One region of the Rhizobium acaciae genome, then DNA from elsewhere that is predicted to be linked to it. Evidence: predicted binding sites of a transcription regulator. Region 1 holds the regulator's gene; the other holds the start of a gene.
The links. The regulator HrcA, encoded in region 1, represses chaperone genes, less so after heat shock. The targets are predictions, from matches to a motif close to GTTAGCACTCNCNNNNNGNGAGTGCTAAC.

Region 1 (7,588 bases):
TTAGAAACAGGTTGAAATTCTTAGCTAGGGCACGACCATGATTGAAAACAAGAAGAAGCCGAATCCGATCGACATCCATGTTGGCAGCCGTATTCGCCTCCGCCGTACAATGCTGGGCATGAGCCAGGAAAAGCTTGGCGAAAGCCTTGGCATCACCTTCCAGCAGATCCAGAAATACGAAAAGGGCACCAACCGCGTCGGCGCAAGCCGCCTGCAGAACATCTCGAACATCCTCAATGTTCCGGTGTCGTTTTTCTTCGAGGACGCGCCCGGCGAACATTCCAGTGCCGGCGGCGGCATGGAAGCCTCCAGCTCGAATTACGTCGTCGATTTCCTGTCGTCCTCGGAAGGACTGCAGCTCAATCGCGCCTTCGTCAAGATTTCCGATCCCAAGGTTCGCCGCAAGGTCGTGGAGCTGGTGAAAGCCCTGGCCGCTGAAGCCGACGCCGACTGAACCAAGACCAGCGCAGAATTCGAAAGGCGGTCGAAAGGCCGCCTTTTTTGCGTTTTTGGGGCAAAATTTGTCACTTTGCCGCAGATATAAAGATATATTTATGTCCTTCTGCGCTTGTCATCGGCCCTCGAACTGAGTACCTACTAGCTGGCTTTTATTCTTTGAGGGGAATCCCGAAATGCGCGCGAATTATCTCTTTACCAGCGAGTCTGTTGCCGAAGGTCATCCGGACAAGGTCTGTGACCGCATCTCCGACGAGATCGTCGATCTGGTCTACCGCGAAGCGGCCAAGACCGGCGTCAATCCGTGGGGCGTGCGCATTGCCTGCGAAACGCTGGCGACGACCAACCGCGTCGTCATCGCCGGCGAGGTCCGCCTGCCGCCGAGCCTGATGAAGAAGGACAAGGATGGCAAGGACGTCATCAATCCTTCGAAGTTCAAGGCCGCCGCCCGCCGCGCCATCAAGGATATCGGCTACGAGCAGGATGGCTTCCACTGGAAGAAGGCAAAGATCGACGTGCTCTTGCACTCGCAGTCGGCCGACATCGCGCAGGGCGTCGACAGCGCCGCCGACCAGCAGGGCGACGAGGGCGCCGGCGACCAGGGCATCATGTTCGGTTATGCCTGCCGCGAAACGCCGGACCTGATGCCGGCCCCGATCTATTATTCCCACAAGATCCTGCAGTTGCTGGCAGTTGCGCGCAAGAAGGGCGACGGTGAAGTCGCCAAGCTCGGCCCCGACGCCAAGAGCCAGGTGACCGTGCGTTACGTCGACGGCAAGCCGTCGGAAGCAACCTCGATCGTGCTTTCGACCCAGCATCTCGACGAGAGCTGGGATTCGAAGAAGGTCCGCGCCGTCGTCGAGCCCTATATCCGCGAAGCGCTCGGCGAGCTGAAGATCGCCGACGATTGCAAGTGGTATATCAACCCGACCGGCAAGTTCGTCATCGGCGGACCGGACGGCGATGCGGGCCTCACCGGCCGCAAGATCATCGTCGACACCTACGGCGGTGCCGCTCCGCATGGCGGCGGCGCATTCTCCGGCAAGGACACGACGAAGGTCGACCGTTCGGCCGCTTATGCCGCCCGCTATCTTGCCAAGAACGTCGTCGCCGCCGGTCTTGCCGACCGCTGCACGATCCAGATCTCCTACGCGATCGGCGTCGCCCAGCCGCTGTCGATCTATGTCGACCTGCATGGCACCGGCAAGGTCACCGAGGATCAGATCGAAGCGGCTATCCGCAAGAACATGGACCTTTCGCCGACCGGTATCCGCCGCCATCTCGACCTCAACAAGCCGATCTATGCCAAGACCTCCGCTTACGGCCATTTCGGCCGCAAGGCCGGCCGCGACGGCTCGTTCTCCTGGGAGCGCACCGACCTCGTGAAGGCGCTCAAGGAAAGCGTGAAGGCCTGAGATAAAGCATGACGGATATGGAACGCCGCGGCCGGGCGACCGAAGCCTTCTTCGGTCGCCGCAAGGGCAAGGCCCTGCGCGAACAGCAGGCCGAGACGCTGAACAGTCTGCTGCCGGCATTCCTGATCGATCTGTCAGCGGCTCCCCCGGAGCCGCTGACTTCCCTTTTCCCGGTTCCAGTCGAAAGATTGCGGCTGGAAATTGGTTTCGGCGGCGGCGAGCATCTGATCCACCGCGCGCTGGAGACACCTTCGACCGGCTTCATCGGTGTCGAACCCTTCGTCAATTCCATGCAGAAGCTGCTGTCGCGCATCGGCGAGACGGGTGCCTCCAATATCCGCGTCTATAATGACGACGCGACGCAGCTGCTCGACTGGCTGCCGGACGGCGCACTCGATCAGATCGACCTGCTCTATCCCGACCCCTGGCCGAAGCGGAAGCACTGGAAGCGGCGTTTCGTCTCGAAAACCAATCTCGACCGCTTTCATCGCGTGCTCAAGCCCGGCGGCCTGTTCTGCTTCGCCTCCGACATCGACACCTATGTGAACTGGACGCTGATCAAATGCCGCGACCATGGCGGCTTCGACTGGATAGCCAACAATGCAGCGGATTGGCTGAACCCTTATGAGGGCTGGCCGAGCACCCGTTACGAGGCCAAGGCGCGGCGCGAGGGCCGGTCTTCGGCCTACCTGACATTCAGGAAGAGGCAATAGGCAAGTCGGCGAACGCGCCCGTGATGTTCTTCGGCGCGAATGGTCGCGTCGGACGCTTGCCTAACGAATTTCCGGCATCCGGCTCTAAAGCCGACAACGACAACAAACCGGACTGAACGAGCTACGCTCTCACTTGCGGCGCGTATAGTTCCGCCGTCGACCGGTTGCCATTAGCGCTCACGCGACTATTTTCTGTGCTGGCCACCCTCCTCTCAAATGAAGAGAGACAATGACCGGGAGCAAGTCATGTGCCGAAATATAAAACCCCTGTTCAATTTCGATCCGCCAGCGACGGACGACGAGATCCATGACGCCGCGCTCCAGTTCGTACGCAAGGTGAGCGGAACGACCAAACCATCGAAGCGCAATGAAGCCGCATTCGAGCACGCGGTCAGTTCGATCGCGGCATGCGCCCGCGAGCTGCTCGATTCGCTGGAAACGTCTCAACCTCCTCGTGATCGCGAGGAGGTAGCGGCAAAGGCGCGCGCGAGAACCGCGGTCCGGTTCGCTTAAGAAAACCCTGTCACGCAGAGATCTCAATCAAGGCTCAAATGGCCTTGACGGTCAGTGCAGGCTGACCGTCTTCAATTCGTCCTCGGCAGCCTTGAAAAAAGTGCTGGAGCGGTTGTCCGTCAAAAGGATCGGCGTGCCGTCGGCGCCAAAGAGTGCCCAGAGATCGACGTTCGGATCGATATCCGGCGCCTCTGGAAAGCACTTGGCGACCTCATCGGTCCGCATTTTTCTGATATAGGCGACCTCGCCGTTGCCGATGTGGGCAAGCTCGGATTTGGTCAAGTGAGACGTGGCTTCTTTCATCAACATTCCTGTTCCTCCGGGAGAAGGGACCAACGGTTCGACAAACCGTTGTGCTACTGTGAGACCGAAATGTTAATTTTCTTGACCATTCGCGCCGGTTCCGGACGAATTAGATCGACGGAGAGCAGACCGTTCTTCAGGCCGGCGCCGAGCACCTGCATGCCGTCGGCAAGAACGAAAGTCCGCTGGAACTGACGGGCGGCGATACCGCGATAAAGATAGTCCCGTTCACCCTGTTCGACCTGGCGGCCGCGGATCACTAGCTGGTTCTCCTCAATGGAGACATCGAGCTCCTCCTCGCTGAAGCCGGCCACGGCAAGGGTAATGCGCAGACGTTCCGGCGCGCCGGTGTCGGCGGCGATGCGTTCGATATTATAAGGCGGATATCCGTCACTCGCTTTGGAAATGCGCTCCAGCGTCTTTTCCATGGCATCGAAGCCCAGAAGCAGCGGGCTGGCGAAAGGGGTAATGCGGCTCATCTCGTTTCAAGTCCTTGATGCAAGCGACCATCCCGGACCTTAACGGGCAGCATCCGGATGCCGCTAATATGGGGAGAGGAGCCCGGCGCTGCAAGGCATGGGACGCGACGTGTCGGCGCCCCTCTCAATTTTGAGGTGGTGGCGGCCCGGCTCTTTCCTTGACAAAGCGTCCGCTGCCTCGCATCAAAACGTGCCCGCGCGGAATGTGCTGATTTGTGACGGGACGTGAAGAAATCGGTGCATACCCGATAACACGCAGTGCGAGGATGGAACGATCGGAATGGCAAGCGCAAGAAAGATCATCATCGACACGGATCCCGGCCAGGACGACGCGGCCGCCATCATGCTTGCCTTCGGCAGTCCCGATGAGCTTGAGGTGCTGGGGATCACGACGGTCGCCGGCAATGTGCCGCTTTCGCTCACCAGCCGCAATGCGCGCATCGTCTGCGAGCTCTGCGGCCGGACGGAGACGAAGGTTTTCGCCGGCGCCGACGCGCCGATCGCCCGCAAGCTGGTGACCGCCGAACATGTGCATGGCAAGACCGGCCTCGACGGTCCGGAACTCAGCGAACCGACGATGGCGCTGCATGTCGGCCATGCCGTCGACTTCATCATCGAGACGCTGCGCCGCGAGCCGGAAGGCACAGTGACGCTGTGCACGCTCGGGCCGCTCACCAATATCGGCATGGCCTTCCAGAAGGCGCCCGACATCGTCCCCCGCATCCGCGAGCTGGTGATGATGGGCGGCGGCTTCTTCGAGGGCGGCAACATCACGCCGTCGGCCGAATTCAATATCTATGTCGACCCCGAAGCCGCCGATGTCGTCTTCCGCTCAGGCGTTCCGATCGTGATGATGCCGCTTGACGTGACGCATCAATTGCTGACCCGCAAGGACCGGGTGAAACGTATGGCCGAGATCGGCACGGCGCCGGCAAAGGCCATGGTCGAGATGCTGGAATTCTTCGAACGCTTCGATATCGAGAAATACGGTTCCGACGGCGGGCCGCTGCACGACCCGACCGTTGTCGCCTACCTGCTGAAGCCGGAGCTTTTCAAGGGCCGGGACTGCAATGTCGAGATCGAGGTCCAGTCCGAACTGACCGTCGGCATGACGGTCGTCGACTGGTGGCATGTGACCGAGCGCAAGCGCAATGCCAGGGTCATGCGCCATGTCGATGCGGACGGCTTCTTCGATCTGCTGATCGAACGCTTCGCCCGCATCTAAACTTCGGTTTCCCTCCTCGCGAGGAGGAAGGAAACGATCTCAGGCGTCTTTTTCGTCGAAGACGGAGTTGGTTTCGGCTTCGGTCGGCTTCGGGCCGCCCTTGGCGACACCGACCATGGCCGGGCGCAGCACGCGCTCGCCAATGGTGAAGCCTGCCTGCACGACCTGGACGACCGTGTTGTTGGGCACGTCGGGGTTCGGCACCTCGAACATTGCCTGATGGAAATTCGGATCGAACTTCTGGCCAACCGGCTCCAGCTTGCGAACGCCGTGGCGCTCGAGAGCCGACAGCATGGCGCGCTCGGTCATCTCGACACCCTCGATCAGCGTGCTCAGGCCGGCATCGGCCGCGGCCTTGGTCTCCGGAGGGATGGCATCGAGCGCGCGGCGCAGATTATCCGAGACGGCGAGCATGTCGCGCGCGAAACCCGCGACGGAATAGGACTTGGCATCCTTCACCTCGCGCTCGGTGCGCCGGCGCAGATTGTCCATCTCGGCAGCAAGGCGCAGATAGCGGTCGCGCAGTTCGCCGTTTTCGGCTTTCAGAAGCTCGATCGGGTCCGGCTGGGCGGGCTCTTGCTGCGCAGTTTCGTTCTCGACGTAGGCGGCAGCGTCGGCTGCGGCATCGGCCGCAGTTGCGTCAGGTCCGTTTTTCGTCGTGTCATCGGTCATGACGGTCTCCGGTTGGTGTCTTCAGATGCGCCCGATATCGAGGTTTGACCGAAAAAAATCAAGTCTGCGTGACAAAGAAGCGAAAATTCCGCGTGACTGATAGCTGCGCGTCAAAGCTGATTGCGCGAAAGGCGGGAGACGAGCTGGGCTGTATAGTCCACCATCGGCACGATGCGCGAATAATTGAGCCGCGTCGGGCCGATGACGCCGACGGCACCGACGATGCGATCATCGTCGTCACGATAGGGCGCGACGATGAGCGACGAGCCGGACAGCGAGAAGAGCTTGTTCTCCGAACCGATGAAGATGCGCACGCCCGAACCGCTTTCGGCGAGATTGAGGATCTCGATCAGGCTGTCCTTCTTCTCGAGATCGTCGAACAGCAGGCGCAGCCGGTCGAGATCCTCGGCGCCGGCGAGGCCTTCGAGCAGGTTGGCGCGGCCGCGGATGATCAGCTGCGTCGGCTTTCCCTCGTCCGGGCTGCCGGCCCAGACAGCAATGCCGCGCTCGACGAGATCGCGCGACAGGGCATCGAGTTCGTGACGGACGTCGTCTTTCAGCCGGCTTAATTGTTTGCGAAGCTCCGGCAGGGTCTGGCCGGACATATGGGCATTGAGGAAATTCGCTGCTTCCGTCAGTTGCGAGGAGGTGACGCCCGCCGGCAGCTCGATGATGCGGTTTTCCACCTGATCATGATCGCCGACGAGCACGGCCAGCGCCTTTGTCGGTTCGAGCCGGATGAACTCGACATGTTTCAGCACCGGATCGCTTTTCGAGGTGATGACGAGTCCGGCGCCGCGCGAAATGCCGGATAACATGCGGCTGGCCTCGTTCATCATCGATTCGACAGGATTGCCGCCGCTTTCGACCCGCACCTGGCGGTCGATGTTGGCGCGCTCCTCGGCCGAGAGGTCACCGACCTGCATGAAGGCATCGACGAAGAAGCGCAGGCCGATCTGGGTCGGCAACCGGCCGGCGCTGACATGCGGCGAATAGATCAGGCCCAGCTCTTCGAGATCGCTCATGACGTTGCGCACCGAGGCCGGCGACAGCGACATCGGCAGGATACGGGACAGGTTGCGCGAACCGAGCGGCTCGCCGCTTTCCAGATAACCTTCGACGATGCGACGAAAAATTTCCCTGGAGCGCTCGTCCAGCGCAGCTACGGCATCCGAAACCGTCGTCGACCTGATGCCCATGAAGCTTTCGAACCCGTGCTGATGATACTTCCTGAAAAGTAAGTCAAACTAACACCCGTGGCAAAAGGGAATTTGCAAATGAGCGCCGCCAATCGTAGAAGCGGTCAAATAAACCCCAGGAGATAAGAATGCGGCCTTCAGGCAGAAAAATCGACCAGATGCGCAAGGTCTCGTTCGAGCGCAATTTTTCCAAGCATGCGGAAGGCTCCTGCCTGGTGAAGTTCGGCGATACGCATGTGCTCTGCACGGCGAGCCTCGAAGAAAAGACGCCGCCATGGCTGCGCAATACCGGCAAGGGCTGGGTCACGGCCGAATACGGCATGCTGCCGCGGGCGACCGGCGAACGCATGAAGCGCGAAGCCGCCGCCGGCAAGCAGGGCGGCCGCACCCAGGAAATCCAGCGGCTGATCGGCCGGTCGCTGCGCGCCGTCGTCGACCTGCAGGCGCTCGGTGAACGGCAGATCACGCTGGATTGCGACGTCATCCAGGCCGATGGCGGCACGCGGACCGCCTCGATCACCGGCGGCTGGATCGCGCTTTACGACTGCCTGAAATGGATGGAAAGCCGCAACATGATCAAGGTCGATCGGGTCCTGAAGGATCATGTCGCCGC
Region 2 (7,588 bases), on a different contig from region 1:
TCCTTCAGCAGCGCGCGGATATGGCTCGAAGAGACGACATCGGCGTTTTCGTCGCGAAAGGCATCGATCAGGGTGACGCCGAAGCCATAGGTATGGCCGGCATTCATCAGGAAAGCCGGACCGCCCTCGCGGCCGCGGCCAAAATGGAAATCGAAGCCGGTGACGACTTCGGAGGCGCCGAGCCAATCCTTCAGGATCGAATGGATGAAATCATCGGCCGAGCGCTGCGAAAATTCGTAATCGAAGGGATATTCGATGACGGCGCTGAAACCCAGCGTTTCCAGGATCCGGGCCTTCAACGGCGCCGGCGTCAGGCGAAAGACCGGTGTCTGCGGTCGGAAGACCGTGCGCGGATGCGGCTCGAAGGTCAGCACCAAAGCGGGGATACCGCGCGTCTTGGAGATCTCCAGCGCCCGGCTCAACACCGATTGATGGCCGCGGTGCACGCCATCGAAATTGCCGATGGCAATGACGCCGCCCTTCAGATGGGGGGGTAGGGGTTCGCGGGTTTCATTGCGGTGGAAGACGGTCATCGGCTGGCTTCTCTTCATGCAAGGCGTGTCTTCATGCAAGGCGGGGCATCCACCACTTCGGCGCGGCGTTTTCCCGTTCGAGATAGGCGTTGAGGATCGCCTCGTCGGTCTCGCCGTTGAGAGTATATTCCTTAGCGTGGATACCGCCGCTGATGTAGAGGAGGTCGAGGCCGTAATTCAAGGCGCCGCGCACATCGGTCGGCATGCCGTCGCCGATCGCCAGCACGCGGTCGACCGGGAAATCGCCGCGAAGCTCGCGGGCAGCCGCTAGCGTCGCCTCGTAGATCGGCCGGTGCGGCTTGCCGGCGATGCGGGTTTTTCCGCCAAGCTGCTCATAATAGGCGGCCATGGCGCCGGCGCAGGGGATGATGCGATGGCCGCGCTCGACAATGAGGTCGGGATTGGCGCAGATCATCGGCACGTCGCGGGCTTTGAAATCGAGAAGCATGTCGGTGTAATCCTCCGGCTTCTCGGTCTCGTCGTCGAAAAAGCCGGTGCAGACCAGCGATTGCGCTTCGCCCGCCGGCCGGCGCTCGACGCCAATGCCTTCGAGCAGCGCCTTGTCGCGCTCGGGGCCGAGCAGGAAGACGGTCTTCGGCCCTTCTGCGATCAAACCGCGCGTGACGTCGCCAGAGGTGACGATCCTGTCATAGGCGCTGTCGGGAACGCCGATCTGGCGCAGCTGCTCGACCACCTGCCAGGAAAGGCGCGGCGAATTGGTGATGAGGACGACGGCGAGGCCGCTGTCGCCTGCCGCTTCAAGGGCTGCGGCCGCCTTCGGGAACGGATCGACGCCGTTGTGAACGACGCCCCAGACATCGCAGAGCACCACATCATAGTGACCTGATATCTCCGAGAAGTTTTCTATCCGCTTGGCCATTCCGATTTCCCAATTTGCTTCAGTCACCGGTGACATTGCAAAGGCGCAAGGCGATGGCAAGGCATTTTCTTCGCTGCCGGGCCGATGCGAAGAACTCGAACGGCGGTCCGGCAGAGCAGAAGGGCAAAGGGTTTTGACGATTATCGTCAAGCGGCAGATCGCCGACGGCGGACGAGTTCGGCAAAGTTCGGCAGCACCCGGGTTTCGGCCGCAATCTTCGACTATTCTCCGGCCTCTTCACAATTCCGGCACAAAAATTCGTGATTGCTCTCATTGACTCCTCTCGGAGCCATCCCTAAATGCTCGTCGCTAGCACTCACCGCAAGGGAGTGCTAACATCTATCCATGTGGGCCACTCCGGTCCGCGAATGTCATTCGATCGAGGGATTAGACAATGGCAAGCACCAACTTCCGCCCCCTTCACGACCGCGTCGTTGTTCGCCGCGTTGAGTCCGAAGCCAAGACCAAGGGCGGCATCATCATTCCCGATACCGCCAAGGAAAAGCCGCAGGAAGGCGAAATCGTCGCCGTCGGCTCCGGCGCGCGCGATGAGTCCGGCAAGGTCGTCGCACTCGACGTCAAGGCTGGCGACCGCATCCTGTTCGGCAAGTGGTCCGGCACCGAAGTCAAGATCGACGGCGAAGACCTTCTGATCATGAAGGAAGCCGACATCATGGGCATCATCGGCTGATCGGCCGACCTGCTTTCCCGAAATGGCTGACGGGCCTTTTGCCCGAACAACTCGAATTCAGGAGTTAAGAATATGGCATCTAAAGAAATCAAGTTTGGCCGCACCGCGCGCGAAAAGATGCTGCGCGGCGTCGACATTCTCGCCGATGCAGTCAAGGTCACGCTCGGCCCGAAGGGCCGTAACGTCATCATCGACAAGTCCTTCGGCGCTCCGCGCATCACCAAGGACGGCGTTTCGGTCGCCAAGGAAATCGAACTCGAAGACAAGTTCGAAAACATGGGCGCACAGATGGTCCGCGAAGTTGCTTCGAAGACCAACGACATCGCCGGCGACGGCACCACGACGGCTACCGTTCTTGCCCAGGCGATCGTTCGCGAAGGCAACAAGGCCGTTGCAGCCGGCATGAACCCGATGGACCTGAAGCGCGGCATCGACCTCGCTGTCGCTGACGTCGTGAAGGATCTCCAGGCCAAGGCCAAGAAGATCTCGACTTCGGAAGAAGTCGCCCAGGTCGGCACGATCTCCGCAAATGGCGACAAGCAGGTCGGTCTCGACATTGCTGAAGCCATGCAGAAGGTCGGCAACGAAGGCGTCATCACGGTTGAAGAAGCCAAGACTGCCGAAACCGAACTCGAAGTCGTCGAAGGCATGCAGTTCGACCGTGGCTACCTCAGCCCCTACTTCGTGACCAACCCGGAAAAGATGATCGCCGACCTCGAAGACGTCTTCATTCTCCTTCACGAGAAGAAGCTCTCGAACCTGCAGTCGATGCTCCCGGTTCTCGAAGCCGTCGTTCAGACCGGCAAGCCGCTCCTCATCGTCGCTGAAGACGTCGAAGGCGAAGCCTTGGCAACGCTCGTCGTCAACAAGCTGCGCGGTGGCCTGAAGATTGCTGCCGTCAAGGCTCCTGGCTTCGGCGACCGCCGCAAGGCCATGCTCGAAGACATCGCCATCCTGACGGGCGGCACTGTCATCTCCGAAGATCTCGGCATCAAGCTCGAATCCGTCACGCTCGACATGCTCGGCCGTGCCAAGAAGGTTTCGATCTCCAAGGAAAACACCACGATCGTCGACGGTTCGGGCGCCAAGACCGACATCGAAGGCCGTGTTGCCCAGATCAAGGCCCAGATCGAAGAAACCACCTCCGACTACGACCGCGAGAAGCTGCAGGAACGTCTTGCCAAGCTCGCCGGCGGCGTTGCCGTCATCCGCGTCGGCGGCTCGACGGAAGTCGAAGTGAAGGAAAAGAAGGACCGCATCGACGACGCGCTCAACGCGACCCGCGCTGCCGTTCAGGAAGGTATCGTCCCCGGCGGCGGTATCGCTCTGCTCCGCTCCTCCACGAAGATCACCGTCAAAGGTGCAAACGACGACCAGGAAGCCGGCATCAACATCGTTCGCCGCGCCCTGCAGTCGCTCGTTCGTCAGATCGCTGAAAACGCAGGCGACGAAGCCTCGATCGTTGTCGGCAAGGTCCTCGACAAGAACGAAGACAACTTCGGCTACAACGCCCAGACGTCTGAATATGGCGACATGATCGCCATGGGTATCGTCGATCCGCTCAAGGTCGTTCGCACGGCGCTGCAGAACGCTGCTTCTGTCGCATCGCTGCTGATCACCACCGAAGCCATGATCGCCGAACTGCCGAAGAAAGAATCGGCTGGCGGCGGCATGCCGGGCGGCATGGGTGGAATGGGCGGAATGGACATGATGTGATCGGCGAAAGCCATCACTGACCACCATTCCGGCATCCGGAATAGGAAGGGCGGCCCTCGGGTCGCCCTTTTCTTTTGAGCAAAGCGATTCGCGGCAGGCCCGATTGACATAGCCGATGAAACGATTACCCGGCTCTCTACTGCAGCCCCAGGCGCGAAGCTTGCGCCAGGCTTGCGTTGCCCGCGTCTTTCTCAGCCCACCGACATGCGAGAGATCACAGCGTTACGACAAGATTTCCGGGCTCACGCGGAATGAAAACGCTTCCAAAGCCCTCAAAGGACGATCTTTCGATGCTGTTTCTCGCGAAATCGCACGCAAATGCAGGGATCTCACGAAATGAGGCCGATCCGAATACCCCTTAAAAAGCCGTTGCCGTTTGTCCAAAAGCCCCTATAAATCCGCGCTGCAATTAAAGCGCGCCCGGCGATAGTTTTTCGTCAATAGACGAGGCCGGAGCGCGGAAGGCGATACGTGAACGTTCGGCTTCGAGGGGCTCCTGTTACGGAGGCCAGATGGCCGTGGCAATAATCGCCGGATGAAGCGCGGGCATCATGCCCGCTGCTGCGTGATCCTGTTTCTTTGTGTTTGCCGAGCGTGCGACGGGAGCCGCATCCGAACGGGAGAACGCCTTGTTTAAGATCGCCAGAGCCAATGCAGCCGTACCTTTGACGCCCGGCTCGTTTGATGACGCCAATCAAAATCACGAGATGTTGGCGCAGTTTTCCGTTTCCGAAGCCTGGACTGGAGATTTTTCGAGCGGCATGCTCCGTCTCGGCGAGTGGAGCGCGATGCTGCACGGCCTCGCCGCACGGGAATGCGGACTTTTAAGCTTGATCCGCTGCTATGATGCCAAGGACCGCAGCCACATATTGGAGCTGTTCGAGCAGGCGGCGACGCTCTGCTCCTCCTTCTGTTTTTCGACGACGATCATTATGCCGAACGGCTTTCGCCAGCCGCTCTTCTGCATGGGCGAGTCTAACGGTCTGGAAGAAAAATTCAGCGGCAGCATGGTCGGCGTCTTCGTCTTTCCGCGCTTCAAGCTGGAAGGCGCAAAGCAGATCACAAGTCGGCGATAGGCCGGAAATCAAGATAAAAGGCCGCCTCGAGGGCGGCCTTCGTGCTTTCCGGCGATCCGTTCGCTACTCCGGCTTGACCGGTATGTTGAGGCCCCTGGCACTTGCCGGACGAGCGATGCAGCGCTCCAGCCAATCCGAGACGGCGGGAAATTTCGCGTATTCGAGAACCTCGCGGCCGCCATAGAAAATATCGGCACCGCGAACCCAGGTGAAGGTGGTGATGTCGGCGATCGTGTACTGATCGCCCATGATCCACTGACGGCCCTTCAACCGGTCTTCAAGCACCCCGAGCAGGCGCTTGGATTCATCGCGATAACGCTCCACCGGGTAAGAGTTGTTGGCGACCTTGTCGGCGGCGAATTTGTAGAAATGTCCGAACTGGCCGAACATCGGGCCGATGCCCGCCATCTGGAAAAACACCCACTGGATGGTTTCGTAGCGGCCGGCGGCATCGGCAGGGATGAGCTTGCCGGTTTTTTCGGCGAGATAAAGCAGGATGGCGCCGGATTCGAAAAGGCCGATCGGCTTTCCGTCCGGACCGTTCGGATCGATGATCGCCGGAATGCGGCCGTTCGGGTTGAGAGATTCGAATTCCGTCGACTTCTGCTCGTTGGCGGCGAAGGAAACATAGTGCGGCTCATAGGCGAGGCCGAGCTCTTCGAGAGCGACGGAGACCTTCACCCCATTCGGCGTCTGCAGGGAATAGAGCTGGATGATGTCGGGATTTTTCGCCGGCCAGCGCGTCGTGATCGGAAATGCGGAAAGATCTGCCATCGGATTCTCCATGTTGGGCGCCGACCATAAAAACCGGGCTCGGCAAAGGCAAGCAGGGGCAGCGGTAAAGAGATCGTTCGACATTAGTGAACGAAGTGTCCGCTTCCGTTTACCTTTCCACAACGCAAGAAAAAAGCGACATAGAGGCATCCGAGGTCGAACCGGTGCCGGGGCACCAAGATCTCCAAAGTCCTTGAAACGGAGACAACGTCCATGTCGAACAACGTCATCATCCTGATTGCCCGTATCCTGCTTTCCTTCATGTTCATCTTCGCCGGCTTCGGCAAGGTGACCGATCCGGCCTCGACCGCCGGCATGATCGCCGGTGCCGGCCTTCCGGCTTCCACCGCGCTCGCCTATCTCGCCGGCCTCTTCGAACTCGCAACCGGCATTGCCGTGCTCGTCGGCTTCCAGGTCCGCATCGTCGGCTGGCTGCTCGCCGTCTTCTGTGTTTTCACCGGCCTCGTCTTCCACCTTGCGCCGGTCAACGTTCCGGATTTCCCGGCTGCCGCTAACGGCTGGATCAACGGCCTGAACTTCGTCAATCTCATGAAGAACATCACGCTCGCCGGCGCCTATATCATGCTCGCCACCAATGGCGCAGGCGCCTACTCGCTCGACGCCCGCCGCGGTGCCTACGCAGCCGCCTGACACCAGCAGACATCCTTCCGGACATACAGAACCCGCCGTCATCCGACGGCGGGTTTTTCTATGCCTTTATGACTGAGATCAGAGGGCGGCACGCACCGCGTCGATGATCGCCTGCACAGCGGGCTCGCCGGCATGGCTCTCCTTGCGGGCGCGCACCAGGCAGGCCTGCGAATGCAGGATGACACCGTCCTGGAGCACCTTCAGGTGGTTGGCGCGCAGCGTCGAGCCGGTGGAGGTGATATCGACGATGATATCGGCCGAGCCGGAGGCGGGAGCGCCCTCGGTGGCGCCCAGGCTTTCGACGATGCGATAAAGCTGGATGCCGTGCTGGCTCGAAAAGAATTGCTGGGTCAGCCGCCAGTATTTGGTGGCGATGGCAAGGCGCCTGGAGTGGCGGGCGCGAAAATCGGCGGCAACATCGACGAGATCGGCCATGGTGTCGACATCGAGCCAGATCTCCGGCACGGCGACGACGACATCGGCGTGGCCAAAGCCGAGGCGGGCGCAGAATTCGACGCGCTTGTCGACTTCGGCAAACCCCTCCCGCATCAGATCCTCGCCGGTGACGCCGAAATCGACGGTGCCGTTGCCGATTTCACGGGAGATTTCGGAAGCCGAAAGGAAGGCGATTTCCACATCGTCCCAGCCTTCGACGCGGCCGCGATAGGAGCGGTCGTTGCCGACCGCAGAAATCGTCATGCCGGCACGTTCGAAGATCGCCGAAGCGTCTTCCTTCATCCGGCCCTTGGAGGGAAGCGCGATGGTGATGGTCATGCGGCTGCCCTTTCGGTTTCGATACGGTCGAGCCAGAAGGAGAAGCCGACGGCCGGGATGCGGTCCGTCGCACCGAGGAAAGTCAGGAGCCGATCGAAGCGGCCGCCGCCGGCCAGAACCGCGGTCGAGCCTTCCACCGTCACCTCGAAGACGAGGCCGGTGTAATAGTCGAGCGGCCGTCCGAAGGCGGCGCGGTAGTCGAGGCAGGAAAGATCGACGCCGGCATTGGAAAGCGCTGCAACGCGGCCGTTGAAGCGCGAGAGTGCGTTGCCGAGTTTCAGGCCGGCAGCATCGGCGAAACCGGAAAGGGCCGCGGACGCATTGACGAGCGGCACGTCGAGCGACAGGAACTCTTCCAGCACATGGAAGGCGGCATCGTCGAGGCGCGTTTCGGACAGGATGAGCTTTTCCTTGAGCCTTCGGGCGATCTCCAAGGCCGAGCGGCCGGCATTCGTCGAATAGCCGGTCTTCTGCATCTCGCGCTCGAGATGGG

Region 2: groES (co-chaperone GroES) is a predicted target of HrcA. The motif match lies at 1,722-1,750, and genes of this name have one in related genera.

Annotation. Positions count from the first base shown of each region.
Region 1 is NZ_JAPCZO010000008.1:57,428-65,015, forward strand. It holds gene OLZ32_RS14380 (helix-turn-helix domain-containing protein) at 38-454, shown strand; gene metK (methionine adenosyltransferase) at 633-1,871, shown strand; gene trmB (tRNA (guanine(46)-N(7))-methyltransferase TrmB) at 1,880-2,584, shown strand; gene OLZ32_RS14395 (DUF2277 domain-containing protein) at 2,831-3,097, shown strand; gene OLZ32_RS14400 (BQ00720 family protein) at 3,149-3,406, opposite strand; gene OLZ32_RS14405 (Hsp20 family protein) at 3,454-3,879, opposite strand; gene OLZ32_RS14410 (nucleoside hydrolase) at 4,160-5,104, shown strand; gene grpE (nucleotide exchange factor GrpE) at 5,144-5,776, opposite strand; gene hrcA (heat-inducible transcriptional repressor HrcA) at 5,887-6,975, opposite strand; gene rph (ribonuclease PH) at 7,104-7,588, shown strand, end outside.
Region 2 is NZ_JAPCZO010000005.1:88,279-95,866, reverse strand. It holds gene OLZ32_RS09720 (bifunctional riboflavin kinase/FAD synthetase) at 1-533, opposite strand, end outside; gene OLZ32_RS09715 (TIGR01459 family HAD-type hydrolase) at 565-1,413, opposite strand; gene OLZ32_RS09710 (hypothetical protein) at 1,406-1,690, shown strand; gene groES (co-chaperone GroES) at 1,808-2,104, shown strand; gene groL (chaperonin GroEL) at 2,177-3,820, shown strand; gene OLZ32_RS09695 (hypothetical protein) at 4,450-4,896, shown strand; gene OLZ32_RS09690 (glutathione binding-like protein) at 4,960-5,670, opposite strand; gene OLZ32_RS09685 (DoxX family protein) at 5,884-6,321, shown strand; gene hisG (ATP phosphoribosyltransferase) at 6,400-7,095, opposite strand; gene OLZ32_RS09675 (ATP phosphoribosyltransferase regulatory subunit) at 7,092-7,588, opposite strand, start outside.